Regions from separate parts of the Priestia sp. TGN 0903 genome, predicted to be linked through region 2. Evidence: riboswitches for the same ligand, from Rfam matches in the RefSeq annotation. Region 2 holds a riboswitch; each other region holds the start of a gene.

Region 1 (8,043 bases), on a different contig from region 2:
TATCGGTTTAGTGTATGCTGAACTTGGAGCAGCGCTGCCGCGTACCGGTGGAATTATCCGTTATCCGGTTTACTCACATGGTCATTTAGTGGGTTACTTAATTTCATTCATTACCATTATTGCTTACACAAGTTTGATTGCCATCGAGGTAACGGCTGTACGTCAGTATGTTGCGTTTTGGCTTCCTGGTCTAACTAAACATGGTTCTGAATCGCCTACTACAATCGGCTGGTTATTTCAGTTCGCGTTATTAACGCTATTTTTTATCATTAACTACGTAAGTGTAAAAGCATTTGCTAAGTCAAATGTTATTATATCTGTGTTCAAATATGCGGTTCCTCTTACAATTATCGTCGTGTTAGCTTATCACTTTAAATCAGCTAACTTTACAACTGGCGATTTTACTCCGTTTGGTTTTAATGGTATTCAAGCAGCCATTTCAACAGGTGGCGTTATGTTTGCTTACCTAGGACTTCACCCTATTGTTTCTGTAGCCAGTGAAGTTAAAAACCCGCAGCGTAATATTCCAATCGCGCTCATTATCTGTATTGTACTTTCAGCGATTATTTACACAGCACTGCAAGTATTGTTCATTGGTAACATTCCGGCTGATATGCTATCAGGAGGATGGGGAACAATTCAAGAGCAATTCTCTTTACCATTTAAAGATATTGCACTTATTTTAGGCCTTGGCTGGTTAGTAACGCTTGTTATTTTTGATGCTATTTTATCACCAGGCGGTAACGGGAACATCTTCATGAATACAACTTCTCGTTTAGTTTATGCTTGGTCTCGTAATGGAACACTATTTAAACGTTTCTCAAAAGTAGATAAGAAAACAGGAATTCCACGTGCGTCACTATGGCTATCGTTTGGAATGTCCGTATTCTGGACACTGCCATTTCCTTCTTGGGAAGCGCTAGTAAACGTATGTTCAGTAGCACTTATTCTGTCTTATGCGATTGCGCCAATTTCAGCTGCTGCATTCAGAGTAAATGCAAAAGACCTTAAAAAGCCTTTCAAATTAAAAGGCATGAGCGTTATTGCTCCTGTGTCATTTATCTTCTGTTCATACATCGTATATTGGTCAGGATGGACGACAATTTCTTGGCTTCTAGGATCACAGCTTCTAATGGTTGTTATCTACGTAGCATTTAAGAAATACGTACCAACTGACGTTGTAAAATTTGCACAGCAGCTTAAATCTGCTTGGTGGCTAGTTGCTTATTATATTATTATGCTTGTTATCTCTTACCTAGGCTCATTTGGTGGAGGACAAGGTGTGCTAAGCAACCCGCTTGACTTAATTTTAATTGCTCTTGTTTCAATCGGTATTTTCTACTGGGCGAAATACACGGGTTTGCCAAAAGCAGTTATCGATACGGATGATTAATAAAAAACACGGCATGAATTCATGCCGTGTTTTTCGTTTGTATAGGGGCGTACTCTATTTATTTATCAAACAGCCACGTTTTTAAGATAGCAGCATACTCACGAAAGTAGGCTTGAAGTTTAATTGAATTTGGTGTCTTTGCACCTAAAGGATAAACGTCAAAACCTTGACGCTTGGCAATAATAGAGGCGCGAAATAAATGAAAATCACTGCTAACAAGCACGACTTTTTTGTGTTGAATATCAACTTTCTTTTTAGTGAAAGTGAAATTCTCAAAAGTAGAAGTTGACTGATCCTCTTTTATCATTCGATTCTTTTTAATTCCTTCTTTTCGTAGAAAACGATAGGCTGCTTCTGCTTCAGAAATTTCTTCATCGGATCCTTTTCCACCCGTTACGATAACTTTTGTTTGTTTATGAGTCTTTAAATAAGATAAAGCCGTTTTTGCTCGTTCTTTTAAACTAGGAGACATTTGATCTCCGTCTACTTTCGAACCTAAAATGAGCACATAATCTGCTTTTTGCGGAACAGGCTGATGAGCGGTTTGATACATACAAAAAGACATGATTACAGCATAAAGAACAAGCAAACTAATAAAGATATAAATGATTTTTTTCTTCAACTACGAGCACCTTCCTAGCTATTTCATAAGATGTTTGGAAAATAATTGTTATTATAGCATACGAGACCCAAATAAGTATAAACACAGTAATATATAATAATAGAAGAAAATCGTTATTGTGAATGGTTATAAAATTCGTTACAATAAAGAATAAATGATTTTAAAAGTGCCTCTAAGGAGGATAATAGGGAAATCGGTGTAAATCCGGTGCAGCCCCCGCTACTGTAAATGTGGATGAACCTGCAAAGACCCACTAGTCAAACTAGGAAGGATGCAGAAGTAAAATGAAGCATAAGCCAGGAGACCTGCTTTTAAAAACCCCTTATTTTTCGGTGGGAGAAATAAGTCAAGACAATGTGTTAATGAGCGCATGACCAAACCTTGACTTTTACAGTTAAGGTTTTTTTATGTGATAGGGAGTGGAAAAAGTGAAAAAAGGAAAACCTCTTATGATTCAAGGAACGCACTCAGACGCTGGAAAAAGCATGATTGCTACAGCGTTTTGCCGTATTTTTAAAGAAGACGGCTATCAAACTGCACCGTTTAAATCGCAAAATATGGCGCTTAATTCATACATTACAATGGATGGAAAAGAAATTGGAAGAGCGCAAGGAATTCAAGCTGAAGCGGCTGGAGTAGAAGCAACAACCAATATGAATCCTATTTTAATTAAACCAACTCGTGATCATGAATCTCAAATTGTCGTTCATGGAAAGCCGCTTCGTAATATGTTTGCTTTTCAGTATCGGCAAGAATTTTTTAATGAAGGTTTGAACGTTATCACGGAGTCTTATAAAGAGCTTGCCAATCATTATGATCGAATTGTGATTGAAGGTGCTGGAAGTCCTGCTGAAGTGAATTTGAACGATCGGGAACTGGTAAATATGCGCGTAGCAAAGATAGCCCAAGCCCCTGTTGTGTTAGTAGGAGACATTGATAAAGGAGGGGTTTTTGCGAGTCTGGTGGGTACTCTTCAATTGCTTCCAGATGAACATAAACCTAGAGTAATTGGAGTGTTAATCAATAAATTCCGAGGAGACTTAGAGCTTTTAAAACCGGGGTTGAAGTGGTTTGAAGAATACACGGGAGTTCCGGTACTAGGAGTGATTCCTTATATGCACGACGTGGAAATTGACGCTGAAGATTCGCTATCACTCAGAAATTACTCAACGCTTGTGAATCCGTTAAAAGAAATCGATATTGCGGTTATCTCGTATCCTCGCATCTCAAATTTTACGGACATTGATCCTCTAAGCTTAGAAGAAGACTGTCATGTGAGACTTGTAACCAAGCCATCACAACTAGGTACGCCTGATTTAATTGTTTTACCAGGAAGCAAAAATACGATTGAAGATGCGCAGTTTTTACAAGAAAGCGGCCTGGCTCTAGCCATTAATCAAGTCTTGAACGCAACAAACGCTCACGTTATTGGCATCTGCGGGGGATATCAAATGTTAGGCGAGACAATTACGGACCCCGATGCAGTAGAGTCCCGGATTGAATCTATTAAAGGGCTGGGTTTGCTTCCAGTGGAAACCGTTATGACAACCAGCAAAAAAACAGAAAGAGTTTCTGGATATGTTCAGTTAGAGAGTGAGAAGGTTTCGATTGAAGGCTATGAAATTCATATGGGAAAGACGGTTTCTAAAAGCATAACGGAAGCCTTTGCGGTGGTAGATGATCAAAAAGAAGGAACGGTTAAAGACAACATCATTGGCACGTATGTTCATGATGTGTTTCATAACGATGCTTTGCGCAGAGCTTTGCTTAATCAAATTCGTAAACTTAAAAAATTGCCGCCTATTACGGATACATTCAACAGTCGCCTGCAAAAAGAGGAGTCTTTTTCAAAAGCAGCAGCATATGTGAGAGAAGCTGTAGATATGGAAAAGCTGTATCATTTAATAGACAACTATAAAAGCCCGGAGCAAGCACAAAAAGTGTAGCTTGTAGAGGTTTTCGCTTGTTTTTTCACCGAGAACTTTAGTACGCTATTCTACGTTGCCTAGTTCAACAGTCTAGCACTCGTAACAAATAAAAGATGATTGTTTCCAATACTATGTAGGATGGAAACATGGTTTATGGACAGGAAAATGAATGGTTAATGTAATGTAAAACATCACGCCTCGTTTCCTAGAGGAGCTGAAAGTATTGATTTTTAAACGTATTTTTTTAAACAAAGCATCTATTTTATACATAGTCAGTTTATTTATTGTATGTACTTCGGTGATTATGGGAGTATTTATTGGTACAGTTTCGTTAACCGTAGGAGATACAATCAAAATTATTATTGGCCACCTTACCGGACTATCCTTATATCACGGTCCGGAAAACATGGATTTAATCATTTGGCAAATTCGTTTTCCAAGAGTACTGGTGGCATTTTTAGTAGGAGCTTCGCTTTCAATAGCAGGAGCTGCCTTTCAAGGGCTATTAAGAAACTCTCTTGCAGATCCTTACACGATCGGAGTTTCCTCAGGTGCAACCCTTGGCTCTGTCATGGCAATTTATTTTCACTGGAGTATTTTTGGTTTGTCTATCTTCACGCTGCCTGTAGTCGGCATCGTATCTGGTTTTATTACTCTTCTTTTAGTTTTTGGTATTACGAAACTCGCAAGCGGCAATTTGGCCAATGAAACCATCATCTTAGCGGGGATTATTTTATCATCCTTTATGAGCGCGCTTATTTCATTAATTGTAGCTCTTTCTCCTGAAGAAGATGTAAGGCAGGTTTTATATTGGCTAATGGGAAGCGTATCAATGAGAGGATGGTCGCATATTCAAATTTTAGGGCCGTTCTTTTTAGTCGGTACGATTATGCTGCTGTTACATGTGAAAGAGCTGAACGGCTTAGCATTTGGCGATCAATCCGCTCAATTTATGGGGATAGACGTAAAGAAGAAAAAAAGAATGATTTTAATAGGTGCATCCGTATTAACCGGGGCTGCGGTATCAGTATCTGGGGCAATTGGATTTGTTGGCTTAGTTATTCCCCACGTAGTGCGTCTCGTAGCGGGAGCTAATCATAAGCATGTACTGCCGCTTTCTATTTTAATCGGAGGAAGTTATTTGGTTTTAGCCGATTTATTAGCAAGAACGATATTAGAACCTCGTGAACTGCCGATTGGAGTCGTAACCGCCTTAATTGGTTCGCCAATTTTTACGCTGCTGCTTGTAAAAGAACGTATGCGGAAAAGAGGAATATCATGATTGAACTATATAATGTGACGGGAGGATACGATAAACAGAAACCGACCGTTCGTGACATCACGTTCACCGTAGACAAAGGTTCTTTTGTTGCTTTACTAGGACCAAATGGAAGCGGAAAAACAACGCTTATTCGCTTAATTATGAATGTATTAACCACTCAATCAGGAGAAGTGAAGGTAGAAGGGAAGTCAGTGAAGGCTTATTCACCAAAACAACTGGCGCAAAAAGTTGCAGTCATGACGCAAGAAAATCAAATTGGATTAGAATTTACGGTTCAAGAAATTGTTTCACTTGGACGTTATCCTTATCAGGCAAAAGGTTTGTTTAGCACTGTATCAGCACAGGATGAAGAAGTGGTAGAAAGCGTGATGAAATTAACAAACGTCTGGCACTATCGAAATCATACCTTTCAATCGCTGAGCGGTGGAGAAAAACAGCGGGTTTTACTTGCTAAAGCACTGGCGCAAGAACCTGACTACTTACTTCTTGATGAACCAACGAATCACTTAGATGTAAAACATACGATGGAACTGCTTCAGCTGTTAAAAACGTTACAGCAGGAAATGAGCTTGACGGTTCTGGCCATTTTGCATGATCTCAACATTGCCTCGCTGTTTGCAGATAATGCCGTATTATTGAAAGATGGAAGAGTAGAAGAAACGGGGATGGATGCCATTTTTCAGGATGCAGCTACGTTAAAAAGAGTATATGGCGTTGATTTGCATGTATTTCACCATCCCGCTGTGAACAAGCGGCAAATTGCTTTTGTGCCGCCGTATCAATATCCAGAGACGGACTTCCATGAGTTGTATCAGTTGCAAAAGGAACCGGGCAAGCTATGTTTATCCTTTGCTCGTCCTTTGAGAACTCTTTCACTGGGTTCCAATGAAACAGGTCTAGACTGGTGTCAAGAAATTGTTCAACAGCAAAGCAGTTCTAACACGGCGTGGAAATCTGCGTCTTTATCTAGTCATGAAGTTCGCTTAAAAGACGATAAAGGTTACTCGTGGCTGACTGTACTGACACATGGACAAAAAGAGAATGAAATGAATATTGTTCTACTAACAAATACACCGCTTTCGGACGCGAACCTACTTCATGCTGCGATGAAGGTAATTGAATACCGGGCTTTCTTAGGAAAAACAGGCCGTATTGTTGTAGCATCATCTCATCATAAAGAAGAAAATCAAGAAGAAATTTCAGCGTTCTTAATGGAACGCCTACAGAAAGAATTACAACTATTTATGGAAACAAAAATGACCGACAATTGCTTTAAATAAGCAGTAGCGGTCATTTTTTATTCTTCGGAGTGATCAGGCTTTTCTGTTTCACCTCCTGAACTCATCGTTGTCTCAGTTGTATGTTCATCAATCTTTTTTTCTTTTAGCTTAACAGAGAATAAGTCTTTGACTTCTTCATCCACTTGATCAGAGTCAGCGCTGTAAGTTGTACCAATGTTTAAGTGGCCGGTCAAATCTTTAATTCCTAGCTGGCCAAAATTATTACTAAGGTCAATTTTGTCTAACAATACTTTTTCCACCATAATTTTTTCAACAACAATGGACTGCTTTGGCTGAGTTACTTCATCAATCTTTTTGTCAAGAGTTTTCACCATCTCATATAAAGCTGTATTGGACGATTCTTCCTTTAACGCAGAGAGCTGATTTTGAATGTCTTCGAAATTAGGAGCTGACTGCATAGCCGAAAGTAAATGAGCTGTTTGCTCGTGCAGTTGAGACAATGATTGAATAAGATGAGCTGATTCATGTAATTGCTGATGAAGCTCTTCTATTTTAGGAATCGCGTCGGTTAAACGCGTCACTTGATCAATAATTCCCTGCAGGTTCAGCGCTGAATCTGACGAATGAACAGGTTTTGTGAATTCAACTTCATCAGATGTCTTAGGCTCCGTTTGGCTCGGCAACTTCTTTGGCTGCTGAGGGGGTTTCTTTAGATTAGACTGTTTTTTAGTTTTCATCTTTTCGGGTAATTCTTTCCGCTTTTGATTAGAGCTTTGGTCTATGGGACTTACTTTTTTTTTGGTTGGAAGGGAAGACGGATTTATTTTGCGGACTGTTTCAATTTTAGGCGATTGTTTAAACCACTTAGAAAACATGAAATTCCCTGCCTTTCATGCTACGTATAGTTCTGCACAATAAATTACAAATCAAATTTCACGTGCAATAGACCATCTTTAAATGATGCGTGACACGGCGCTTCCCCTACAGCAGGTGGAAGGATGATTGATCGTTGAAACGTTCCTTCACGTCTTTCTTTGTGAAGAACATTTGCATCCTTCATCGTTAAAAGAGATGAACCGGATATGTGTAAAGTATTTTCATGCATGGTCAATTCGACGTCTGTTCGTTTAGCACCGGGTATTTCAATCACAACTAACAGTTGATTTGCCCATTCGTATACATCAATTAAAGGATAATCTCGATACTCATTTACAATTTGAGGAGAAGCATCTGCTTCCGTATCATTCTTTTCTTCAGGATCATCGTCAAAAATCTTTTCCCAAAATTTTGTATGGTTTTCTTCTTGTAACGTTTCTGCCCACTTTTTAAACTTTCCATGATTCATATTTGTCACCTTCTTTAAAAAAATAAAACAAGGCCTTTTGCCGCTTTCTATTTTATATGTATGCATGAAAACAGAAAAAAACGTCCACTTTAATCTAAATCGTGGACGTCTATTTGAGACATAGGAATATTAACATGTTTAGGCATCCGGATTTCCAACACCCCGGAACGATATACGGCGCGTGTACCTTTTTTGCGAACCGAACAAGGAAGCTGAATTTCTTCTTTGAAGG
Region 2 (8,043 bases):
TCACCGCCGTGTTTTTCAATTCGCTGCTTGTTTGTTCCTACTTGCACCATTTGTACATCTGCAACCACTTGCTTGCCGCTGCGAATGGCTTTAATTCCTGCTTGAATCGCATCTGGATGAAACAGCATGCTGCGTCCAAGCTCAAAGTCTGCAGACGCGTGAATTACCCGCTGAACAATTGGGTACTGTTCATCTGTAAACGGATGAGGTCCAAGCTCTTCTGTAATCATTTCAAAACTTTTTCCTTCAATTTGCTGAGGCTGAACAGTTAACGGTTTAAATTCTGTACGAAAATCCATCTCAATCAACTCCTAGTTTGGTTTACTAAAGCATGAACCACTTCTTCAAACGTGGAATACACGGTCCCATACTCAATTTTCGGTCGCCCAATCATAATGATATCTAAGCCTAACTCTTTAGCTGCTTCCACTTTTTCATCCACAGATCCAACTTTTCCGCTTTCTTTTGTGACCATGACCGTCACTCCGTATTGCTTATACAGTGCTTGATCAAACTCTTTTGTAAACGGACCTTGAATAGCAATAATATTTTTTTGCGGCAATCCTAACTGCTGACACTTTTCCATATTATCCAGCCTTGGAAGCATACGAGCAACAAGCCGTACATCTGAAAGAGGAAGGAGCTTTTCTGTAAAAACCTGCAGCGTCTTGCTGCCTGTTGTCAGCATAATAACTCCTTTTTTCTCAGCTGCTACTTCAGCTGCTTCTTCATACGTAGAAACCATCGTCATATTGTCGTAGGTAAAAGCCTGCGAAGCCCGCTCATAGCGTATGTAAGGAATCGATGTTTCAGCAGCCGCACCGATGGCGTTTTTAGATGCTTCTTCGGCAAAGGGGTGACTTGCATCCACAATAGCTTTTACACCATGTTCGTTTATAAAAGTCATCATATCTTCTTGTGTGAGACGTCCAATTTTCACTTTCACTTCTGCTCGCTGTAATTCGATTGCTGCATTGTCGGTTACAACCGTCGCCGTAACGTCGTAACCTTCTTTTTTCACTTGAACAGCTAATGCACGTGCATCGCTAGTTCCCGCTAACAATAAAATCATTTTAACTCGCCGACCTTATCTTCATGGTGGTGATGGTCATGATGGTGATCGTGGTGATGGTGATCGTGGTGATGGTGCCCGTGATCATGATCGTGATGATGATGGTGATCAATATGCTCCATAATGCCGAGGCGATATTGACATGTATCGCAGTTCATTTTCACTTCGCCTTCTAATCCTTCTTCAGCACGTTCTTTTAAAATTGTCTGCAGTTTTGGATGAAAACCGAAATAGCCGGCTAGCTTAAACTCAATGTTTTCATGCTGCATTTTATACTGCTTCACCATTTCTTCCAAACGCTTAATTAGTACTCCTGTAAATAAGAAATACGGGAGAATAACCACTTTTTTAGCGCCCAGTTTTAAACATCGTTCCACTCCTTCATCAATCAATGGAGCGGTCACGCCCATAAAAGAAGTTTCGACGATTTTGTAGTTTGTTTTTTCCCAAAGAAGGCGCGTAATTTTATATAAATCACTGTTTGCATCAGGATCGCTTCCTCCTCGCCCTAAGACAATAACAGCCGTGTCTTCAGCTGGAGTTTCTAAATTTTCTCCTGATTCTTGTAATCTCGTTTTTAAAATTTCAAGGGCTTCTTCATGAACGCCAATGGGACGTCCGTACACGAAGTTTACGTGTGGATATTTTTCCTTAGCTTCATCTATAGCCGCCGGAATATGTATTTTTGAGTGGCCAGCTGGCAAGAGCATAATTGGAACTACAACTACATCTGTCGCTCCTTTTGCCACACATGTATCAATGCCTTGACTTACATTCGGACGTTCAAACTCTAGAAAACACGTTTCTACTAAAATAGATGGGTCCCAATCATGCTTCATAGTCGAGATAAACTCGCGAATTTGATCGTTCCCTTCAGGATCTCTACTTCCATGACCGACAAATAAAACTGATTTCATATAATGCCCTCCCATTTTTAATCTCCACACGGAGCTGGTTCTACTTTTATTTTTGGTGTTATATCTTGATAGTCGAATCCATAAACATTCTTCACACGCTTAAAGAATTTATGAAACCGCTCATTTGGATGACCTTTTTCTTTATATTCATGGACAATGTTCTCCACTATTTCAACAATGTCATCGGGCGCTATGCCTTCCGCCACAATTTGACCTGAATGGGCGTTTCGTCCAACCGTTTTAGCCCCTAAAAATAAGTCAAACGCACCTTTTCTGTAGACAATGCCGATATCTTCTTGAACAGCACCGTAACAGGCCATACCGCATCCATTAATACCAAGCTTCAGCTCTTTTGGCATGTCCATTCCACCGAGACGCTTTTGTAATTGTTCCGTATGCGGGATGGCGTCACTTTTTTCTCCATCACAAAAATCACACGCTTTAATTGTAAACACGTCTCCGACTGGAGATAGTAAAAAGGAAGCTGATTGGAGCTTTTTAATAATCACATCTGGCTGAGCCGTTGGAATTTGCAGTTTGATTTGATGGTCAGGCGTATACTCCATCGTACCTTTTTCACCAACAACTTCTGCTAGTGTTGTCATTTGAACGGGCGTAAACTTCTTATTTGCAAGCCCTGGACTAACTGCCACTTCAAAAATAGACTCAATTGGCTGGTGTACGACCGGTGAAGTAGTTTCACCTAAAATTGCTTGAAGCGCTTCTTCTGCCAGAGCTCGTGAAGCTGCTTTTTCTTCTTTTGTGTTCTGAACATCTTCAATAGCTGAAGCCGTTTGCTTTACAGTCTCCTCTTGATCAAGAGCCCATGGTTCTGCTTCTTTTCGAAGTCGCTGATGCGGTCTTAGCGGCTGCTCTGTTTGGTTGAGGGTATATTTACGCTGATACCCGCGCGGTGTAATCATTAAGTCATCGTAAAAGAACGTAGATGAATTTCCGACAACAACGGTAGTCAGCATGCCTATTTCATGATTTAACATGTCTTTTAAATTGGTCATTACCACTTCTTCACGGTCACGATAAGCGCTTTTCACAAGACCAACAGGCGTATCGGGGGAACGGTATTTTAATAAAATCCTTTGCGCTTCCACAATTTGTCTTGTGCGTCTTCCGCTTTTCGGATTATAAAAAGCTACTACAAAATCTGCTTGTGCAGCTGCTTCGATTCGTTTTTCGATTAACTCCCAAGGCGTAAGGTGGTCACTTAAACTAATCGTACAGGCATCATGCATCACGGGCGCCCCAAGGAGGGATGCGCATGAATTAATAGCCGAAATGCCAGGAATCACTTCCAGCTCTACGCCCGTTTCTTTTTTCCATCCTTTTTCAATCAACACTTCATACACAAGGCCGGCCATTCCGTATACTCCTGCATCTCCGCTTGAAATGACCGCCACGGTTTTTCCCGCTTCAGCTTGCTTTACGGCTTCTTGTGCACGGCTTACTTCTTCGGTCATTCCTGTACTAATAATTTGCTGATTCGTTAATAGTCCTTGAATTAATTCCACATAGGTTTTATAACCAATGATCATATCACTTTCTTGAATGGCTTCTCTTGCTCGCTGTGTAATATGTTCAAAGCTTCCTGGGCCGAATCCAATAACTAACAGTTTACCTTTCATGCTAGCTCCTCCTTTATGCGTTACTTTTTACTTTGTCAATTCCTTCTATGGAGTCACTCTTTTCCGGAGAAACAAAACCGTTTTGATCATATTCATAAATAAGTGATTCCTTTATACTGCAGCCTCCTGCTAAATGTTCTTCAACAATTCGATGAGCTACGTTTTCAGTGACCTGCTTGTACCAATCTCCTGAAGGGTACACGATAGCTACAGGAGCATCTTTGCATCTTCCGTTACAGCGCGTACGGGTTGTGTGAACCGCTTCATCTAGATTCAGTTCAGTCACTTTATTTCGAATAGCTTGCGTGGCTTCTTCTCCACCTTTTCTCATACAGCTGCTTCCATTACAAATCAATACGTGATGTTTTGTTCCATTTAAGTTCCACGTCGTCACACTTATTCGCTCCTTTACTAAAAAAACGCCTCTATCAATGATAGAGGCGCAGAAAAATTCAAACTAAGTTTTTGCACTTCCACCTATATCCCGTAGGGTAAGCTTCGCATTAGAAAAAGGCTGGTTTCCTGACTTCGATTCATCACTTGATTGCGCCTTCCCGAATACAGTGGCATATGCAATCAGCTCCTCTTCACAGTGGCGGGTACCGCGCTGGCTTCACACCAGACTTCCCATTTAACGCAATGTGAACATTGCGCACCTTTTTTGCACGATATGTAGTTTTGTGCTACGAGAAAAACCCGCTTCGCTAATATGCGAGCGGGTAAAACGTCAGAATAAAAGTGTACACGAATGCCACTTTAAGCCAACGTTTCCCTTCCCGCTCCCCGGAGAAATAGAAACTTCACAATAAAGACAGGTCTCCTGACTTGTGTATCATTCTACTTGAGAACCTTCCCGTGATTTTTCCACAGTGGTTATACTCGTTCGTCCACACTTACAGTTGCGGGGGCAGTACTGGTCTTTCACCAGTTTCCCTATTAAGCCTTCTTGGCATCTTTACTGTTGCTGTTTGATATATATGAACCTTTTAAACTATCAGAATAATAGAAGTAACTACCATATCATAGCGTACATTTTTTTTTATTTCAACTCTATTCTTTTCGTAAGATACAAGAAGCTATGAAAAAACAAGAGCATAAAGTCAGCTCTTGTTTTTTCATTATATAGCTACTAATGTTAAATGAGGATCATTATAATACACGACTTCTGAAAGAACTTTACAGCCATTTGTTTTTGCAAAAGCTTCTCTCGCCTGCGTTTCAGTTTCAAATTCAAACATTTTCATTTCTTTTCCAGCATATACCGTCAGTACCCACATGAAAAGATTCGCCTCCGATTATTGTAGTGATCGCTATATCCACATTATGACGAAACCATATCCTTTTGAAAACCCATTCTACAAAACTTGTCACAAGAAACTTTTAAAAATTTAAAAACATTTTAACTTCTGTAAATGAACAAAATGTACAAAAGGTTTAAGCCGTATTATACCTCTTTAAAAAAGGTGCTTTTTTTACCAACTGTTGCTTCACCAGTAAAAAAATATATAGTATTTATTAAAAAAAGAAGCCGGACAGCCGGCTTCTTTTTTAGGAAAGGAAAGTACAGACATCACAGTCCCGTCCTGCTCTTTGTTTTGCATAAAAATACACTAATTAAATATTCCTTTCTTAAAGCAGAACCATGTTCGATTGCACATAGTGGTAAAGAAGCTTGTACGTATGGTTTAATGAATCTTGATGCGTTCTCTCAAACGCATGAGAAGAATCAATTCCTGGACCAATTAAGCCGTGTACGATGTCATGCCCGGCACGAATAGCAGCAGAAGCATCTGATCCGTAAAACGGATAAATATCTAATTTGTACTGAATATCATGCTGCTTAGCTAGCTCCACCAAATGCTTTCTCAAACCGTAATGATATGGGCCGCTTGAATCTTTTACACAAATAGACACGGTGTATTCATCAGTAGATTGTCCATCTCCCATGGCACCCATATCAACCGCTAAGTATTCTACCGTTTGAGGCGTAATATTAGAATTTCCTCCGTATCCAATTTCTTCATTATTTGAAATAAGAAAGTGCGTAGTGTATGGCAGTTCGATCTGCTCTTCTTGAATTGTTTTCATGAGCTGAAGCAATAAAGCTACGCTTGCTTTATCATCGAGATGACGAGATTTAATAAAACCGCTTTTTGTTATTTCTACACGAGGATCAAACGAAACAAAGTCGCCGACTTCAATTCCAAGACTGCGAACATCTTCTGCGCTATGTACTTTTTCATCCAATCGAATTTCTATATTATCTTGATTTCGCTCAGCTTTACCTGCATCTTTATACACATGAACAGATGTTTGATGCATAAGGATGGTCCCTGTAAATACTTCTCCTGCTGACGTTTCGATTTCACAATATTCTCCTTCAATGGAATTGTAGCGGAACCCTCCAATCAAGTCGATTTTCAGACGTCCACTCGGTTTGATTTCTTTTACCATAGCACCTAATGTATCGACATGAGCCGTCAGCATGCGGTGATGATCCGTATCTTTACCGGGAATAGTAGCGACTAAGCCTCCTTTTCGATTGCGATACGTTTGAATATTTAGCTCTTTTACATAGTCTTCGACAAATGAAATCACCTTTTCTGTATTTCCAGAAGGACTGGGAATCGAAACAAGCTTTTTAATTAACTGAACAGTTTCCGTCATTATGACACTTCCTTTGTCTCTCATTTCTTTTATTTTACCATATGTTTCAAAAAAGATAACAGGCAGCTCCAAACAAAAAAGCCAGGCAGCTGCCCGGCTTTTTTGTTTTAAGCTATGTTTGATTTCTTTAATTCATTTGTGTAATTTAATGATTTTTGCTTATCAAACTCGCCTTCAGACTTGGACATTACAATTGCAGCTAAAGCATTTCCTACTACGTTAACTGTGGTACGCATCATATCAAGAATGCGGTCAATTCCTGCAATAAATGCCATGCCTTCAAGAGGGAAGCCCATAGATTCAAGCGTAGCAAGTACAACTACAAACGATGCCCCTGGTACACCAGCCATCCCTTTTGAGGTTAACATTAGCACAAGAAGGAGCTGAATTTGATCCATAATGGAAAGGTCAATGCCGTACATTTGAGCAATAAACAGCGATGCCAGCGCCTGATAAATGGTTGAACCATCTAAATTAAACGTGTAGCCTGTTGGAATAACAAACGATGTAACCGATTTAGAACAACCGAAGTCTTCCATCTTTTTGATAAGAGATGGTAAAACGGCTTCTGAACTTGCTGTTGTAAAAGCAAGAAGCAGCTCGTCTTTTAACACTTTTATGAGCGTAAACATGCTTGTTCCAGCCATTTTAGCAATAATTCCAAGAACCACAAGCACAAAGAAAATCATGGTGAAGTAAACGGCGAACACTAATTTCCCTAATGGAATAAGTGATCCGACACCAAACTTTATAATATTAACACCAATAAGTGCAAATACACCTAGTGGAGCAAATTTCATCACCAAATTAGTTACCCAAAACATTGCATCCAAGACGCCTTCAAAAAAGGCTAAAACAGGTTTTCCTCTCTGTCCAATCGAAGCTACGCCTACACCAAACAGTACGGAAAATAAAATGATTGGTAAAAGATCGCCTTCTGCTACCGACTGAAAGACGTTTGTCGGAACAATATGAAGAAGCTCCTGAGCAATCCCTGTACTTTCAGACGTTTTTGCCGTTGCCTCATATTGAGAAATATCGCTTTTTTCAATATGTCCCATATCAACCCCTGCACCAGGGTGGAATAAGTTCGCGGCAATAATCCCCACTACAATCGCAATGGTTGTAACAATTTCAAAATAAAGAATTGTTTTTCCGCCAAGCTTACCTAATTTTTTGATATCGCCTACTCCTGCGACCGCTACGATTAATGCTGAAATCACGATCGGTACGACAATCATCTTAATTAAATGAATAAATATGTCTCCAATTGGCTGTAAAATAGAAATGGCCGTATCGCTTCCGTAAAAGATAGCACCTACAGCTACGCCTAAGATCAGTCCAATTAGAATCTGAGTTGCTAGACCTAACCTTTTCACTTTCTTGCTCCTTTCGCACAGTTGACTTTCACCCATCGAGCATATGCGGTTCAACGAACCGTGTATAAATATACATCCTTACAGCACCTTATGTAAACAGTTCTTTACTAATAAGGATGTAAGGCCGCACATGCAAATTTTTAAAAGCCACGGTTCTGTTTTATCATATCAAATAATTGTTGTACACTGAGATTTTTTTGCTAAGTATTTTTCTATTTTTGCTATTTCAGCGAATAAATAAAAAAAATAAAATTTTATATTGAAATATGCATTTTAGGTTAGTATAATACGATACATGTTTATTTTTATTATTCGAATATAAAATTCTGAAAATTTTAATTATTCAACACGATAATAAAAAGCATTTA
Region 3 (8,043 bases), on a different contig from region 2:
TTATTGAAGATACAGGTCTTGGCTTTGAGAGAAGCAAGGATTTGGTTATTATAAGTGTGACGAGCAAACAGCGAACAGAAGAGCAAAAACAAGCTCTTTACAAATTAATTGTAAAAGAGCTGGGAGAAAGCTGCGGAATTCAGCCAAGCGACATTATGATTTCAATTGTTGAAAACGGTAATGCTGACTGGAGCTTTGGTATGGGAGAAGCTCAATTCTTAACTGGGAAATTATAAAATGGTTTATTATCTAGAGAAGCCCTTATTTCTAAGGGCTTTTTCTCATTTTGTCTATAAAAATATTATTCTCTTAGTCACATCTTACTCAAAATTAAATACAGACATCTGTCAAATGAATGATACAATAAGCTTATATGCCGTTTTGAGTGGGAAAACCAAAAAAGAGTTCGGCGTACTAACTTCAGAACAACAATAATTTTACATAAAGATGTAAAGATTTAAAGGTTAAAAGAGAAATGTATAAAATCTGTAAAACAAAAGAACAGTTACGCGTTAAACATAGGAGTAAAAGGTTCTTCACGTGTTTTTTCGGATAATAAGAGAAAGTAATTTTGATCATTGAGGAGGAACTTAGAATGTTTGGATTTGATGCAGATGTATCGCCATTAGTGCGAATTAAAGTAATTGGAGTCGGCGGTGGAGGAAATAACACCGTTAACCGTATGATTGAACATGGTGTACAAGGGGTAGAATTTATCGCCGTTAATACGGATGCTCAGGCGCTTAATTTATCTAAAGCAGATGTGAAAATGCAGATTGGTGCGGCATTAACGCGAGGATTAGGTGCAGGAGCTAATCCAGAAGTAGGAAGAGAAGCTGCAGAAGAAAGCAGAGAGCAAATTCAAGAAGTACTGCAAGGCGCAGATATGGTATTCGTAACAGCTGGCATGGGGGGAGGCACTGGTACTGGAGCAGCTCCGGTTATTGCCCAAATTGCCCGTGAACTAAATGCTTTAACAATTGGAGTAGTTACTCGCCCTTTCAAGTTTGAAGGAAATAAACGTACCAAGCAAGCAGTAGGCGGTATTACTGCGATGAATGAATCGGTAGATACCCTTATTGTCATTCCAAACGACCGCTTGCTTGAAATCGTTGATAAAAAGACACCTATGCTTGAAGCATTCCGTGAAGCAGATAATGTTCTTCGCCAAGGTATTCAAGGTATTTCAGATTTAATCGCTGTTCCGGGGCTGATTAACCTTGACTTTGCTGATGTAAAAACAATTATGTCTAATCAAGGATTTGCGCTTATGGGTATCGGACGAGCTTCGGGATCAGATCGAGCAATTGAAGCAGCGAAAAAAGCGATTTCTAGTCCGCTGCTAGATGCATCGATTGATGGAGCAAGAGGCGTGCTGCTGAACATTACGAGCGGCAGCAGCCTGAGTCTTTACGAAGTACAGGAAGCAGCAGATATTGTCACGTCCGCTTCTGATCAGGACTTAAATATGATTTTTGGATCTGTGATTAATGAAGATTTAAAGGACGAAATGATGGTAACCGTTATTGCCACTGGATTTGATGATGAAGATATTTCACCATCAGCTTCCACTTCTAGAGTTTCAAGAGCACGCTACTAAATTAAATAACCAGCTTTTATGGTGGCAATTGTTTTTCAATTGCCTTAAAAGGGAATCCGGTGAAAATCCGGAGCGGTCCCGCCACTGTAACAAGGAGCCTTATGTCAAAAAGCCACTGTCTATTTAGAGACGGGAAGGCGGTATAAGGCAATGACTTGAAGCCAGGAGACCTGCCATAAATCGCAGCACACAATAACCTACGAGGATAGGGAGGTGTTTTGGCAGAATCAAAAATACGATAAACAAGGGATACGTTTATCTGAATTTGTTGTGAAGGCAAGCACTTCTTTTTAGAAGTGCTTTTTTTGTGTATTAAAATAGAAGGTGGAAAAATGAATGATAAATAATAAAAAACTTGTATCTATGATATTTCTCGTGTTACTTTGCCTCACTGCTTGCGCTCCTAATGAAGAGAGCGTAAGTATAAAAGAAAGAAAGAAAACGGATAAAAGTGTGACGTTTTTATTTAATTTTACATCTGCAACGCTTGATCCTCATACGGACGATAATTATACAGCAGTTCGTGGGGGAGTAGGGGAGACGCTTGTTAAAATCAACGACGATTTAAAAATAAAGCCTTGGCTTGCTGAAAAGTGGGAAACGAAAGATAACGGCCTTACATGGACATTTATGATAAGAAAGAACATCACGTTTCAAAACGGAAAAGCGCTGGATGCAAATGCCGTTAAGTCTTCTCTTCAAAGAACGATAGACCAAAGTTATGCGATGAAAAACGCTTTAAATATTAAAGAAATGAAAGCGAACAGTCATGCGCTGACAATTACATTAAAAGAACCAATGCCTAAATTTCCTTCTGAATTAGTGCATCCAAATACAGCTATTATAGATGTTAATGCTTCTAATATAGCTAAGAAGCCCATTGGTACGGGTCCATTTCGCGTCTTGTCTTTTGATCAAGGAAATCAAGTAAAATTAGAAAGATATGAAAATTATTGGGGTGGAAAAGTGAAATTGAAAAGTGCGATCTTTGGATTTAACGAAGATGCTAATGCGCGAGTTGCTGCTCTTCAATCTGGAACAGCCGATATTATTTATCGCCCGCCTTTAGAAAGCTTGGGCACTTTACAAACAGATCCGTCTTTTAAAGTAAGTGGAGTACCTAGTGTGCGCACCCATTTATTGCTTTACAATCAAACTAATGACGCATTAAAAGACGAAAATGTAAGAAAAGCTATCGATACCTTATTGAACCGAAAAGAAATTGTTAGCAGCATCATGAACAATCAAGCGGCAGCGGCTCGAGGTCCATTTTTACCCCAATTTCCTTTTGCTGATAGTACTGCTAATGAGCAAAGAGGTATGACATCTGCTAAAAAATATTTAGAGAAAGCAGGCTATCAAATCAAAAATGACAAAGCAATTAAAAATGGAAAGCCACTATCGCTCTCTCTTGTCACATACAGTTCTTTGCCAGAACTGCCTTTAATTGCTCAGCTTATACAGTCTAATGCCAAAGAGTTAGGAATTACTATTAAGATTCAACTAGTTGAAGATAGCGATGAATATGTAATGGCAAAAGATGATTGGGATTTAGCATTGTACAGCCTTATCACAGCACCTAGAGGAGATGCCAGCTATTATTTAAGTACGAACTATTTGCCCGGCGGTGGTTTAAATGCCAGCCGGATTAATGATGATACGCTAACAAAAATGATAGAACAGTTAAATTCAACAGTAGATGACGCAAAACGAGATCAGTTAGCCAAACAAGCAACCGCTTTGATTAATAGAAAAATGCTGACGTCATCGATTGTACATCCAAACATTGTTGTTGCTTATAATCAAAAAGTGAAAAACTGGACAACAAATCCAAGCGAGTATTATATGCTGACTCAGCATTTAGACGTAACGCCGTAGTTAACATTGCAGCATAAGCAGAGAAAAGAAAAAGTATACAATGATCGTTAAAAGGATGTGACAGTAAACGTGCAAGAAGTACAAATGTATCAAATTAAAGAAGTAAAAGAAAAGGATGCTGAAGTGATTCAGTTTGTCATGAATATGCGGAATGAGCTATTTCCTATACTGGAAAAAAATCAGCTTCCTGTGGATTTGCTTCATTTTAATGAACATTACGTTCAAGCGAAAGACGCTGCTTTTTTTGCAGCTGTTACGGAAAATCAACAAGTAATTGGAACCATTGGTTTATACGCTTACGATGGACGGTTTCATGCATTAAAAGAGCGATATGAACATAGAACTGCAGCTGAGATTGTAAAATGCTATGTCGATCCAGCGTACCGGCGTCTAGGCATTGGACAGCAGCTGTTAAAAGCAGTTGAACAATTTGCCCAAAGTCATTTTTATGACACGCTGTATCTGCATACTCATCCTTTCTTACCTGGCGCTATTCCTTTTTGGGCTTCACAAGGCTTTATCAAAAGGCTAGCTGAACAGGACGAACCATGGAATACGCTGCACATGGACAGAAAAATACAACGAGTCGTAACGTAACGAGATCATACAGTAATTACCATGGAATCTGTATATGGGCTCATGCTATAATGAACGTAACTTACATTTATAGCCTGTAGGGCAAGTCCTTACAGAAAAGAACCACGTTTCGAATTGGCTGAAACGTGGTTTTTTTCTATAAAAAACAAGTAACAAAATATTTTTAAAAATATATATGAAATCGCTTTCAAAATAATGAAATATATTATATAATTACTAGTGTTGTGTTGTACTTTGTTAGTGTTAAATCAATATCCTACATGTGTGAGCCGATTGCCTTATGGTAGTCGGCTTCCTTTTTTTATAGTAGAAGTCTAAAGGGAAACAGCGTTCGTTAAAATGGCTGTAATTGTCATGATAATAGTTGTCCCAAAGGCCCACTTGAAAAGAAAGAAAAGTAGCAATCATTCCAAACCCTAACAAAGAAAGCATTATCCATCACCTCTTAAAAATTTAGAAAATTCTATTAATTTATGTTATAGCATTAGAATTAATGTTAAAGTTTGGTATTTTTAAATAAGGTAACTTCAAACTAAACCTAAAAACTAAAAAAGCCGCCTTGTAGGCGACTGGTTTAAGCTAGGTCAGCTGTTATGGACTGCTTTTGAAGGTGATCAGACAGAAGGCTGTAGGCGATAATCTTCTTTTTGTATTGTTTCACGACGTCGACATGATCATGATAGCTATATACGCATAGTCGAACATCGTTTTTCCCTTTTTTCGTATCGATAACAAGTGGAGTTTCACTGTCTTCTAGGTGTTTATAATAGTCCTTATTTCCTTCATGGACATAATATTGTTTTAAAAATGTTGCTTTATTAAAATAATCAATCACTTGCATTTTGTCTTTGCCTTCTAAATGTTTCCCATCAACTGTGACAGTAGCGTTTTGATCATCAAGTGTTGGGTGTAATTGAAATTTAGTCATAAGCCATTTGACCACTGGAGTTGGAAGACACGTTATTAATATTTTGAGTGCACTTACAAGAATGATGGAAAGTAATACAATCCATGTCATAGTTAATCATCTCCGCTTAAATTAAATAAGATTACATACTTATTTTACCACAGAGAACATGATTGCTTTTTGTACATTATGTGAACCTTCTTTAGTGAAAAGATGTATATGAAATGCGTTTATTTATGCACATTTAGGGAAATATAAAATTATAACAAATACTACATATAAAAAAGGAGAAAAAATTATGTTGTGGACGATTATTGGACTTTTATTTATTTTTTGGTTATTAGGATTAGTTTTTCATATTGGCGGCGGCATCATTCACATTCTTCTTGTCATTGCAGTGATTGTGCTGATCGTAAAACTTGTGAAACGAATTTAGATATAAAAAGCCTTTCCTTAGGGAAAGGCTTTTTATGTGGAGAGATTATAAAAATGAGCTGTATTTCGATATAAAAAATCATATGTCTCCGTTACAGAAACCCTTTTGAGACGTGCTATTTCCTGAACGGACTGATGCATCATTGATGGAACCGTTGTCTGGTTTTGAAAAGGTCCTTCAAATGGCCACGGACCATCTGTTTCGACCATCAAGTAGTCAAGAGGGTAATCTGTGGCAAGCGCTTGGATTTTAGGTTTATATACAATATCAGGTGTAACGGAAATATAGTAGCCGTTGTTTTTCATTCGTTCAACGGTTTTTTTAGCTCCTTTGAACCAGTGGAAGTGAGCTTTAGGCACAGAATGTTTTTCTAGTAAGTCGCACACGATCTCAGCATCTTCATATACAGCGTGAAGAATTAACGGTTTCCCCCATTTTTTTGAATGAATAATAAAAGCTTCAAGCAGCTCCAAATAGGGCTCTAGAGAAAGAGTATAGGTCTGACTTAAGTAATAAGGTAGACCAACCTCCCCAACAGCGATCATTTCTTCATTGTTTTGATCAATCCAGGCAAACAGCTCCGCTAATTCATTTGAAGAAGGCAGCATTTGTTCAGGGTGAAATCCGTAGGCAGGTTTCACGCAGGAATATAACTTGCTGATTTTTTGATTAAGTTGGCAAGAGTGTAATGTAGAAGATACAGAAATAAGCGCTTGTAACGAAGGATCCTGCTCAACTATGTCTTTCCAGCTTTTCTGTTCATATTGATCTAGATGAATATGCGAGTCAATAATGCGTTTCATAAATAATGCTCCTCCCAGCCTATTTTGTTTAAAAATAATACGTAAGAGAGTGTATGATTCTGTTAAGCCTCCACTTTATTTCTTATTTGTTTTCTGTTCCCCCATTTAGTAATAGATGAGAACGTATAAACAATAAGAGCTAACCAAATAAAACTAAAAGCAATAACATGAGCTTTTGTTAGCGATTCATGGTATAGAATGACTCCTGCTAGCAAAGACAAGGTTGGTGAAATATATTGAAGAATACCAAGCATTGATAATGATACTTTTTTAGCACTTTTTGTGAATAATAGGAGTGGTAAAGCTGTAACTACTCCACTGCCCATTAATAAAAGACTTGTTGAAAAAGAATCAAAAAACTGCAAGTGTGATTGAAACGTAAGGTAGCCTATGTATGCTAATGCAATAGGGGAGATGACCATCGTTTCAAGAGTTAATCCAATCGTTGAATCAGCTTTAATCTTTTTCTTTGCCAAACCATATAATCCGAAGGTAACAGCTAAGCTAAGCGAAATCCAAGGAACCACACCATAATGAAGACTAAGCGTTAAGACGCCGATTCCTGCTAGTATAAATGCAAAAATTTGAGCCCCGCTTAATCTCTCTTTTAAGAAAATAACACCTAATAAAACACTTGTTAGGGGATTAATATATTGTCCAAGGCTCGCTTCTACTATTTTTCCATTAATGACAGCCCACATAAAAATGCCCCAATTTGCACTAATAAGTACAGACGCAGTAAAAAGGGACCAGAATAAGGATGGTTTTTTCACTATTTCTTTTATAAACGTAATGTATGTACGCCATTTCTTTGTCATTAATAAAAGAATAAGCATAAAAATAAAAGACCAAAAAACGCGCTGAGCTAAAATCTCACCTGGTGCTACGTGGTGAACCAGCTTCCAATAAATTGGCGTGAGCCCCCACATAAGATAAGAAAGGACCGCATATATCACACCATCTCTGTCGTGATTTAAGTTCATGTGAAACCTTCTTTCTAACATAAGATAAAATCAGTAATAAAAGTCATAGATTAACATAAAAAAGCAGCATAAACGATTATATCACAGAGAAAAACGATTCTTCACATGTTGAATGGCTCAAAAAAGCGCTATGCGCCAGGTCATTGCTTTTCTATGTCTAAAATAAAATCAAATTGCGTGTTTCTAACAAGGTAAGTGCTTACACAAGTGCGTATGATAAGCGTTCCTTCAGCTTATATTCAAGTGGTTATGAAAAACAGTTGATTTCCCCATTATAAACTGTCAAGCTTAGGGAAGAAGAAAATCTTAGAGGAAAGAATATATAGGTGACGAATATGATCGAAATAAAAATGTCTACGATAAGCGACGGAGAATTTAACAGAGGTGTATTTGCTAAGCAAGATATTAAAAAAGGAACGCTTATTCACGAAGCTCCTGTTATCGCTTATCCTAATAAAGAGCATGATTTTATTGAGAAAACAACACTAGCGGATTATGCTTTTGAATATGGAGTGAATCATACGGCTATTCTTTTGGGATACGGTATGCTGTTTAATCACTCGTATACACCCAATGCTACGTATGAAATTAATTTTGACAATCATACCTTTGATTTTTATGCATATACGGATATCCAAGCAGGAGAAGAAATTCTCATCAACTATAATGGAGATGAAGATGATCAAGAGCTCCTTTGGTTTGATCGTGAAGATGAAGAAGAACAAAAGTAAAAAGTTAAGCCCATCGAAAATCGATGGGCTTTTTATTATGCTTTTTTATCTGGATACATAGTAGAGTTCAAACGGATGAATTGGTAAATATGCGTAATAATAACTTTT
Region 4 (8,043 bases), 620 kb from region 2:
CACCGCGGCTTGCTAAATAGATAAGCCAGTCGCGCGTTTTAATAGAAGACGGAACGCTGCAAAGATAATAGTTTGTTTGAGACGGAGAAACCAAAAGCCCCCATTCTTCTAGTTGACTCAAGATCCGTTTTCGTTCTTGTTTAATATAATGTACGGTTTTTTTCACAAAATCTTTTTCATCTACACATATCATCCCTACTTGCTGCGATAATCCGTTTACACTCCAAGGAGGTTGTTTTTTAGACATCTTGCTAATAATTTTTTCATTTGCCAAAATATAGCCAAGGCGAAGCCCCGCAATATTAAACATCTTTGTCATCGAACGCACAACAATGAGATGTTCATAGTTTAGAATAAGAGAATCAAATGAAGGCTGATGTTCGACAAAATCAATAAATGCTTCATCAATTATTAAGTATGTACCATGATGAGCAGCAGCTTTTACTACTTTCATCCATTCCTGGTGACTATACATAACGCCCGTTGGATTATTTGGGTGACAAATCCATAGTACTTTTATATCCGGAAGAATACTCATAATCAACTCTATATCCCAGCTCCAGCCATTTTCTTCAGCTAAAGGAACGTATGTCACTTCACATCCATACGCTTTACTTGCCTGTTCGTATTCGACAAACGTCGGCTGTACAATCCCCGCTTTCTCTCCTGAAAATAAAGAAGCAATAAGGAAAAAAGCTTCAGCGGCCCCATTTGTGGGCAGCACTTGGGCAGCGGAAACATGATGATGAGCTGCAAGTTTATTTTTTAGTTCTGTTACTTCAGGATCAGGGTAACTAAACGCAGCTTCCTTGAATTCGTTCCACTTTTCGTGAAGAACAAGGGGAGCCCCTAAAGGATTTGTGTTTACGCTAAAGTCTTTTAGATGCGACAAATTCTCGGCCCCTATTGCTTTTAAAAAGACATTGGGGTTAGCTCCATGTGTAGGTAATAGCACTAATAACTCCTCCTAACAAAAGATAGAATAACCACGTAGCATAGACCGTCCTTTTCATAATGAAAACAGCTTGTTCAATATGACCGGCTTGCAGGGGAATGAGTGGTTCGCCCATTTTTGCACGATTAGATTCTATGCCTTTATATGTATTAAGCCCGCCGAGTTGAATACCTAAAAGGGCAGCCACTGCACTTTCCCCGTATCCGCTATTTGGACTTGGATGCTTCTTAGCATCGCGCTTAATCAAACTCGTTACATGCCAAAGAGAATATTGGCTTTTTGCTACATTAACAGCGGTCATCACCACTGCAGTTAACCGACTTGGAATATAGTTTAATACGTCATCGGTTTTTGCACTAAAATAGCCGAACAGAAAGTAGCGGTCATTTTTATACCCAACCATTGAATCGCATGTGTTAATAGCTCGGTAAAAAAAGGCTAGGGCTCCTCCTCCTATAAATGCATAAAAAAGCGGAGCTGTAATACCATCACTTGTATTTTCAGCCACGGTCTCTACCGTCGCTCTGGCAATTTCTCCTTCTGATAAACGATCCGTATCTCGTCCCACAATCATGCTTACTTCATATCTAGCTTTCTCCATATCTCCTAGCTGAAGCGGCTTTTGCACCTTATAAGCAGCTTCGCTTAAGGAACGAGTGGATATAGTAGTCGCAATCATTACGCCCTCTACTAAAACACCTAGTATAAAATGAACTCCGTACAAAGCATGAAGGAATAAAAAAGGAATAACTCCTGCGAGCACCACCATACTTATCACAAGAAGCAATCCTTTGAATCGTTTTCCTGCGCCTTTATTTAACCTGGAATCCATCCAATAAATCCACTTGCCAAACCAGCGAACGGGATGCGGCCAATTTTCTGGGTCGCCTATGATTCGGTCAATGAGTAGAGCAATCGTCATGGCTGTCAGGTGTGCAATCATCGCTTGTGCAATACTCATTTCTTCACCTCTTTTCCTTAAGTGCCTGCTCTAAGCTTATTTTTACCAGCTTGGCTACCGCTTGACCTAAAGCGGTCATAGAGCCTGCATATTCATATAATGGTCCTTGCTGAGACGCTGCAACTGAGATACTGTCCGTAGATGTTCCCGTAGCAATCGTCTTTGTAGCTGGATCTATGACACCCAGCTGTGACAGCGTTTTTGTTTTGGCTTCTGTAGCGGCAATAAAAAGCTGTAAAAACGCCGCATCCGTAAGCGTGCCTTCCACGAAAAAAAACATATTAATTGTACCGGGAGAAGAATAAAATGGAACAGCTTCGTCAGCTGTAATATCCACTGCGTTTCCTACTCCAGCCGTTATCACGGAAGCTACTCTTACTCCGTAGCCTTCATAACAGTAAACCGCTCTTTCTTTTAACCAAACCGCTGTCATCAACCCTACGATTTGCTCATGGCGCACATTTTCTTTCATCAAATATTGCTCATACTCTAAAGAAGGAGTATCTGAATAATAGTCTTTATGAACAAATCGATTGTAAAAGGTGTCCGTTTCCATGATGCCTGTTCCTAAAACGCCTGAGCTGTATGTTTTATAAGAAGTCTCGGTTTTCATGATTAAAAGCTCAGGCCGTTCTTCAATTTTAAGATGTGAAAAGGGACCAATCCCCTTTTCAATTCGAACTGGAATATGGTCCCTCTTTTTATTTATTGTACACCTCAGGGTATACTGCTTTTGCTAAGTCCTCTAAGCCATCTACAATACGAGGTCCTAAGCGGTTGATTTTGTTTTGATCAACCTTTTCGATGTTCCCCTCTTTTACAGCAGTCATGCTGCTCCAAGCGGGACGCTTCATAATCTCATTTTTGTCTGCATCATACGTTGCGATAATAACGTCAGGGTTTAACTTAACAACTTGCTCTTCAGAAAACTTAACCCAACCCTTTTCACTAGCCGCTACGTTATCAGCACCGATCATAGTAAGCATTTCGTTCATGAACGTACCTTTTCCTGTTGTATAAATCTCAGGAGCTCCCGATACCTCTATCCATACTTTTTTACGATCTTCTTTTGAAATCGTTTTTGCTTTTTTCTCAATTGAAGCTACTTTTTCTTTCATGTCTTTAATTGTTTGATTAGCTTCTTTTGTTTTACCCGTTAATTTACCAATTTGCGTAATAGAATCATAAACCGTATCAAACGTTGTTGAATCTTTTACAACAAATACCGGAATACCCGCACTTTCAATTTGTTTAAATACTTCATCTGAAACGCCCATACTTGAAGCGTGTGCCAGCACTAAATCAGGATTTAAAGCAATAACTTTTTCTGCATTAACGTTCATATCTCCCACCTGCGCTTTTTTCTTTACGCTTTTAGGATAATCATCGTTGCTTGTGACACCGACTAATTCTTTTTCAAGGCCAAGGGCATATACAATCTCCGTATTACTTGGCATTAATGAAACAATTTTCTTAGGCTGTTTTTTCAACGTAATTTCTTTATCACGCGCGTCTTTTACCTTCACTGGAAACGCAGCTTGTGACGTTTGTTCTGTATCTTGCTTCGTTTTTTTATCACTGTTGCTTTGGCTGCCTGCACCGCATGCAGCAAGTACGATGACTAACAGCGCAATAATGGAATACGAAAGCCATTTTTTCATCTAAATACTCCCCCTATATATTGTTCATTGTGAATACGAAACCTCCACGTTAAAGAAAAAGCAAATGATCATGCAAAAAGCAGCGCTATCCCGTTTTTTCCGCTTTGACTATGTATACTGCTCGGCAGCAGCTTCAAAATAAAAAAGCTTTACTTTCAATTGAAAGCAAAGCAGGTAACGTCAAGATAAGCAGGAAAAGAATCCGTTCACTATACTTGATATGTATGTTCATTACCCTGCTTCACCCTTCCTCGAAGGTTTCACAGCTAACAATAAGGCAGGTCTCCTGACTTACGCACAAAGCGCTTACAGTGGCGGGACCGCGCTGGTTTTTCACCAGACTTCCCTTTTCACTCAATCTTTAAATTGAGACCTTATTGCTTTACGATTATTCACTTGTCCTAGTATACCCCACTCATCGAAAAATGGAAATAGCCATTCTCACAAAAAAAGCTGCGAGAATGCTCTCGCAGCTTAGGGAATTAAAGAGTTGCTAAAAATTCACGGACCGCTTCAGGCGTTTTAGCATTTGCACTGTGCAGGTGCGCAATTTTTTCACCGTTTTTATATACAAGAAGAGAAGGAATACCCATTACATTGTTTTCAGCAGAAAGTTCTTCAAACTCATCCTTGTCAATTTTAAACCATGCTTTATCTGTATTTTCGTCAACGATTTCATCAATAAACATATCCAAACGTTTGCAATCAGGACACCACGTTGTCGTAAAAATCCCAACGCTTAGTGTTTCATTCTTAATTTGTTCGCGAAATTGTTTTTCTTCCGTAAATTGTTTCATTGTGTTACCTCCAGCGTCTATTCGTTCCTTCCTACAATTCTATAGTAAGAAGTCTGACTTCATTATAAACGATTTTTTTATCGTTGTGCTAATGTTTCAGCTTATTTAGACCATAACGGTTTTAGACGTAAAAAAATGCTAGCTTAAAAAAGCTAACATTTCGAAATTGTAGAATGTTGTGTCTATTATCAGCTGAACCACTTAGGCGGCATGTTTCGGTTCCAATAAATTTTCCCTAAATCATAATGCTTTTGAAAATTATCTGCGGCCGCATGATAGTGAAAATTAAACCAGTATCCATCTTTTGGAGGATTTTCACGCCGTACATGAAACCGTATTAAGTCCTGACCGGTTTCCCGGTCATATACATGGAAAATCTTTTCACCGTAGCCAGCAGCAGGGTGCTCGCTTATCTCGAGATTCTGAATTGACTGTTCACGTTCAGTGCCAATGTCGGTCAGCACTTCTTCAATTTTAGGTAACACTGCTTGACGAAATTCATCTTCAATGACAGGACCAATTTTTGTTCCGAATTTTTCCACTGACTGTTTTTCAGCTGATTCCATTGCATACGTAACAAATGATGAAACGTCTTCATATTTTGGTTCTTCATATGGCAAATGAATATCTTCTATAACAGCTGTGACAGGAGTTGTTTCTCTTACATACCCTGCTTTATGTTGCTTGTCCGCTTTTGCATCATCAACGTATAAATATTCTGGTGGAGTGACAAGCCCAAATGTAAATACTGTAATAAATACAATTAGCATTCTTTTTATCCATCTAGGCATTCGTATCTTTCCTTTCTCATCTTTTCCCATATGGTCTTTTCATATTGTAAAATTCATTATCATAACTCACTAGGTATTGTAACATACTTATTAATTTTTTACCTATATTTGCTTATTCATTTATGCTGTCTACGGGCATTTGACGACTTTTCAGTTACCACCTTCCTTCTTCTGTTTGAGGTTGTCACACCGAGCGGAAACCTATACAAGATATTCCTTTTTTGCTGGATGCTTAAACACAAAAGTATTTTTATGTTCAAAAATATATCATACTTTTATGAACTTTAGATGAAATTCATAAAAAAAACTTCCAAAACTTTTTAATTCCTAAAAGGTTTTGGAAGTCTTTTCAATAAGCGTAATTAATTTTACTTTTTTGGTTATTTTTGTATATCAATTGTCCCGTAATGAAATTTTGATGTTTTTCGTTTTTGCACAGTAAATCCATGCTCTTTAAAACGACTGCTTTTCCAATGATCTTTTAGCATGACCTTTTGTTTGGCTACTCTTTTTGCTTCTTGTATAGCCATTGGCGTCAGCGTGGTATACAGTGCTATTGCTTTAATACCGTTAATTCCATTCGATTCCTCAATTTGTTCTTGAAACATAGGATCAAAGTAGACAACATCAAAAGAATTATCTTCACAACACGCCAAAAACGATTCAAAATTTTGATGAACCACGTTTATACGCTTCATTGCATCATTCAACTCTTGTACGTCACTTTCCCAATTTAAAAGTCCTTGTTTGACTAAATAAGCTACATAGCGGTTGCCTTCTAGTCCGACAACTTTCCCGCTTTTCCCTACCGCTGCGCTCGCCATCATACTATCCGATGCAAGACCAAGTGTACAGTCAAGCACGCTCATTCCTTTTTCTAAACCAGCAGCTTCAATAAACGGATCACGTTCTCCCCGCAGCCATCTCTTCACTCTAAACATAGCGGAGTTTGGATGAAAAAAAATAGGTTCCTCTTCATTTTGGACGTGCAACTCTACTCTATTTTTACCGACAACCAGCACGTCTGCAGCTTCAAGATTTTGAAGATCTGCAACAGATTTCTTCTCTCTTGTTACAAAAGGTATACTTAAATCAGCGGCTACTTGTTTGGCTTTTACAATCATCTGTTCATTTGTTCGACCAGCAGTCGTAACAATCACTTTCATAACTCCCCCTACACTGTTTGGCTATTTACATAAAGAAAAAGGATGCCGATAGACATCCTTTTTCTTATAAAGTATATGCGATTTTTCTCTAAAAATCTATATACTAGATGTGACAAAAGCAGGACATTTTATGAACAGTGCTGCTTAAAGCCATTTAAAATGTTTTCAAAAATAACTTCTAACGGCTGACCTTCAATTTCATGTCGAGGAATAAAATGAACAACTTCTTTTCCTTTTAAAAGTGCCATAGACGGTGATGAAGGCTCAATGTCCCCAAAATATTCACGCATTTTAGCTGTTGCTTCCTTATCTTGACCGGCAAAAACAGTTACCACTTGATCTGGTTTTTGCTCAGACTGTAAGTACGCTTGCGTTGCTGCAGGACGTGCTAAACCAGCAGCGCATCCACAAACTGAATTAACGACAACAAAAGTTGTTCCTTCTACGTTTTCCATAAAATCAACTACGGCTTCCTCTGTTGTTAATTCTTCATAACCAGCTTGAGTTAATTCTTGACGCATTGGTTTAACTAACTGACGCATATATTCTTCATATGCCATTGACATATTAACATTCCTCCTAACAATCATTCACGCTAAAAGCATACTATAAAAACCAGGAAAAATCTAGCTACTCACTCTTCAAATCCTTATCGCTGTCCCGTTCTCCTTTTTCATTTGACAAAAAAGATTAAAACCGGGTCATATCATCTAATTTTTTTCCATAAAAATGTCGATTTTTACTATTAATATTCCATTTTTTGTACTATAGTAGTAAATAGTAGTTTAGTAGAAAGGATTTTCAAATTGAACCAGCGATTTAAACCGAACAAACGATTTAAGCCAAACAAACGATTTTATGCATTTTTGTCTTTAGTGTTAGTGATCGTCGCTTCTTTATTTTTTATTACAGAAGCCAAAGGAAGTGAATCCGCTGCATCTCAGCAAGTCTTAGCATCTACTGCATTGCCGCTGAAAGAAGCTGCATCTTCAGCACAACCTGAGAAGCTGCTTAATACACTTCACCATAATATGTATGTAGGAAATACCGTGAACGATCAAAATCAAGCTCTTACACAGCCTGTTTACCTTACGTTTGACGATGGTCCAACGCCTGATACCCTTCACATTTTAGATGCTTTGCGTCAATATAACGTAAAAGCAACTTTCTTTATGTTAAAGTATCAAATTGACGCTCACCCTGAAATTGCTAAAAAAGTAGCACAGGAAGGACATGCCATCGGCTGTCACGGCGTCTCTCATGATATTCATGTCATGTATAGTGAAGACGGCGCTGCGTTAAAAGAAATGCAGGAGTGTCAAGCGACAGTTAAGAAAGTAACCGGTGTTGACAGTAAGTTAATCCGCGTTCCTTACGGCAGCGTTCCTTATTTAAAAGAGCCGCACCGTACAGAGTTGCTAAGCCACTTTAAATTATGGGACTGGAATGTAGACAGTGAAGACTGGGCACTTCGTTCTGCACCTAGAATTATTCAGGGCCTTGAACCTCATATTCAAGGGGTTAACTCCAACGGAAGAACACCCGTCATTTTATTTCATGACAAATCCTTTACGGCACAGTCTCTGCCGACTATTTTGACTTACTTAAAACAGTCCGGTTATCAGCCTATTAAAATTGATAACACGATGCAGCCTATGCAGTTTCCAACTCCCGCTGCAAAACAGTCATAAAAAAAGATCATTCAAGTGAAT

Evidence for each region. A riboswitch is a leader RNA that binds a small molecule or an ion and turns the genes downstream of it on or off. The one in region 2 is predicted to bind cobalamin.
Region 1: it holds a riboswitch for cobalamin, as region 2 does, so the genes downstream of both, ACRPLY_RS13275 (cobyric acid synthase) here and ACRPLY_RS00575 ((2Fe-2S) ferredoxin domain-containing protein) in region 2, are expected to answer to the same signal.
Region 3: it holds a riboswitch for cobalamin, as region 2 does, so the genes downstream of both, nikA (nickel ABC transporter substrate-binding protein) here and ACRPLY_RS00575 ((2Fe-2S) ferredoxin domain-containing protein) in region 2, are expected to answer to the same signal.
Region 4: it holds a riboswitch for cobalamin, as region 2 does, so the genes downstream of both, ACRPLY_RS03770 (ABC transporter substrate-binding protein) here and ACRPLY_RS00575 ((2Fe-2S) ferredoxin domain-containing protein) in region 2, are expected to answer to the same signal.

Annotation. Positions count from the first base shown of each region.
Region 1 covers NZ_JBOZGL010000003.1:443,165-451,207, forward strand. Annotated here, with positions in the region: gene ACRPLY_RS13265 (APC family permease) at 1-1,393, shown strand, start outside; gene ACRPLY_RS13270 (YdcF family protein) at 1,452-2,015, opposite strand; cobalamin riboswitch at 2,163-2,342, shown strand; gene ACRPLY_RS13275 (cobyric acid synthase) at 2,435-3,961, shown strand; gene ACRPLY_RS13280 (FecCD family ABC transporter permease) at 4,167-5,225, shown strand; gene ACRPLY_RS13285 (ABC transporter ATP-binding protein) at 5,222-6,505, shown strand; gene ACRPLY_RS13290 (hypothetical protein) at 6,523-7,341, opposite strand; gene ACRPLY_RS13295 (Hsp20/alpha crystallin family protein) at 7,386-7,811, opposite strand; gene ACRPLY_RS13300 (Hsp20/alpha crystallin family protein) at 7,901-8,043, opposite strand, start outside.
Region 2 covers NZ_JBOZGL010000001.1:103,502-111,544, reverse strand. Annotated here, with positions in the region: gene ACRPLY_RS00595 (precorrin-8X methylmutase) at 1-299, opposite strand, end outside; gene cobK (precorrin-6A reductase) at 305-1,072, opposite strand; gene ACRPLY_RS00585 (sirohydrochlorin chelatase) at 1,069-1,989, opposite strand; gene cobJ (precorrin-3B C(17)-methyltransferase) at 2,007-3,629, opposite strand; gene ACRPLY_RS00575 ((2Fe-2S) ferredoxin domain-containing protein) at 3,643-4,023, opposite strand; cobalamin riboswitch at 4,125-4,304, opposite strand; cobalamin riboswitch at 4,423-4,601, opposite strand; gene ACRPLY_RS00570 (hypothetical protein) at 4,748-4,906, opposite strand; gene ACRPLY_RS00565 (M42 family metallopeptidase) at 5,259-6,296, opposite strand; gene ACRPLY_RS00560 (cation:dicarboxylate symporter family transporter) at 6,404-7,675, opposite strand.
Region 3 covers NZ_JBOZGL010000008.1:96,980-105,022, reverse strand. Annotated here, with positions in the region: gene ACRPLY_RS22790 (tautomerase family protein) at 1-236, shown strand, start outside; gene ftsZ (cell division protein FtsZ) at 596-1,600, shown strand; cobalamin riboswitch at 1,603-1,793, shown strand; gene nikA (nickel ABC transporter substrate-binding protein) at 1,937-3,478, shown strand; gene ACRPLY_RS22775 (GNAT family N-acetyltransferase) at 3,548-4,075, shown strand; gene ACRPLY_RS22770 (YfmQ family protein) at 4,650-5,093, opposite strand; gene ACRPLY_RS22765 (lmo0937 family membrane protein) at 5,281-5,418, shown strand; gene ACRPLY_RS22760 (TatD family hydrolase) at 5,451-6,221, opposite strand; gene rarD (EamA family transporter RarD) at 6,284-7,204, opposite strand; gene ACRPLY_RS22750 (SET domain-containing protein) at 7,540-7,935, shown strand; gene ACRPLY_RS22745 (AI-2E family transporter) at 7,971-8,043, opposite strand, start outside.
Region 4 covers NZ_JBOZGL010000001.1:718,826-726,868, forward strand. Annotated here, with positions in the region: gene cobD (threonine-phosphate decarboxylase CobD) at 1-955, opposite strand, end outside; gene cbiB (adenosylcobinamide-phosphate synthase CbiB) at 930-1,916, opposite strand; gene ACRPLY_RS03765 (adenosylcobinamide amidohydrolase) at 1,921-2,529, opposite strand; gene ACRPLY_RS03770 (ABC transporter substrate-binding protein) at 2,618-3,577, opposite strand; cobalamin riboswitch at 3,837-3,969, opposite strand; gene ACRPLY_RS03775 (thioredoxin family protein) at 4,060-4,374, opposite strand; gene ACRPLY_RS03780 (YpjP family protein) at 4,563-5,165, opposite strand; gene ACRPLY_RS03785 (class I SAM-dependent methyltransferase) at 5,546-6,325, opposite strand; gene ACRPLY_RS03790 (BrxA/BrxB family bacilliredoxin) at 6,460-6,897, opposite strand; gene ACRPLY_RS03795 (polysaccharide deacetylase family protein) at 7,138-8,022, shown strand.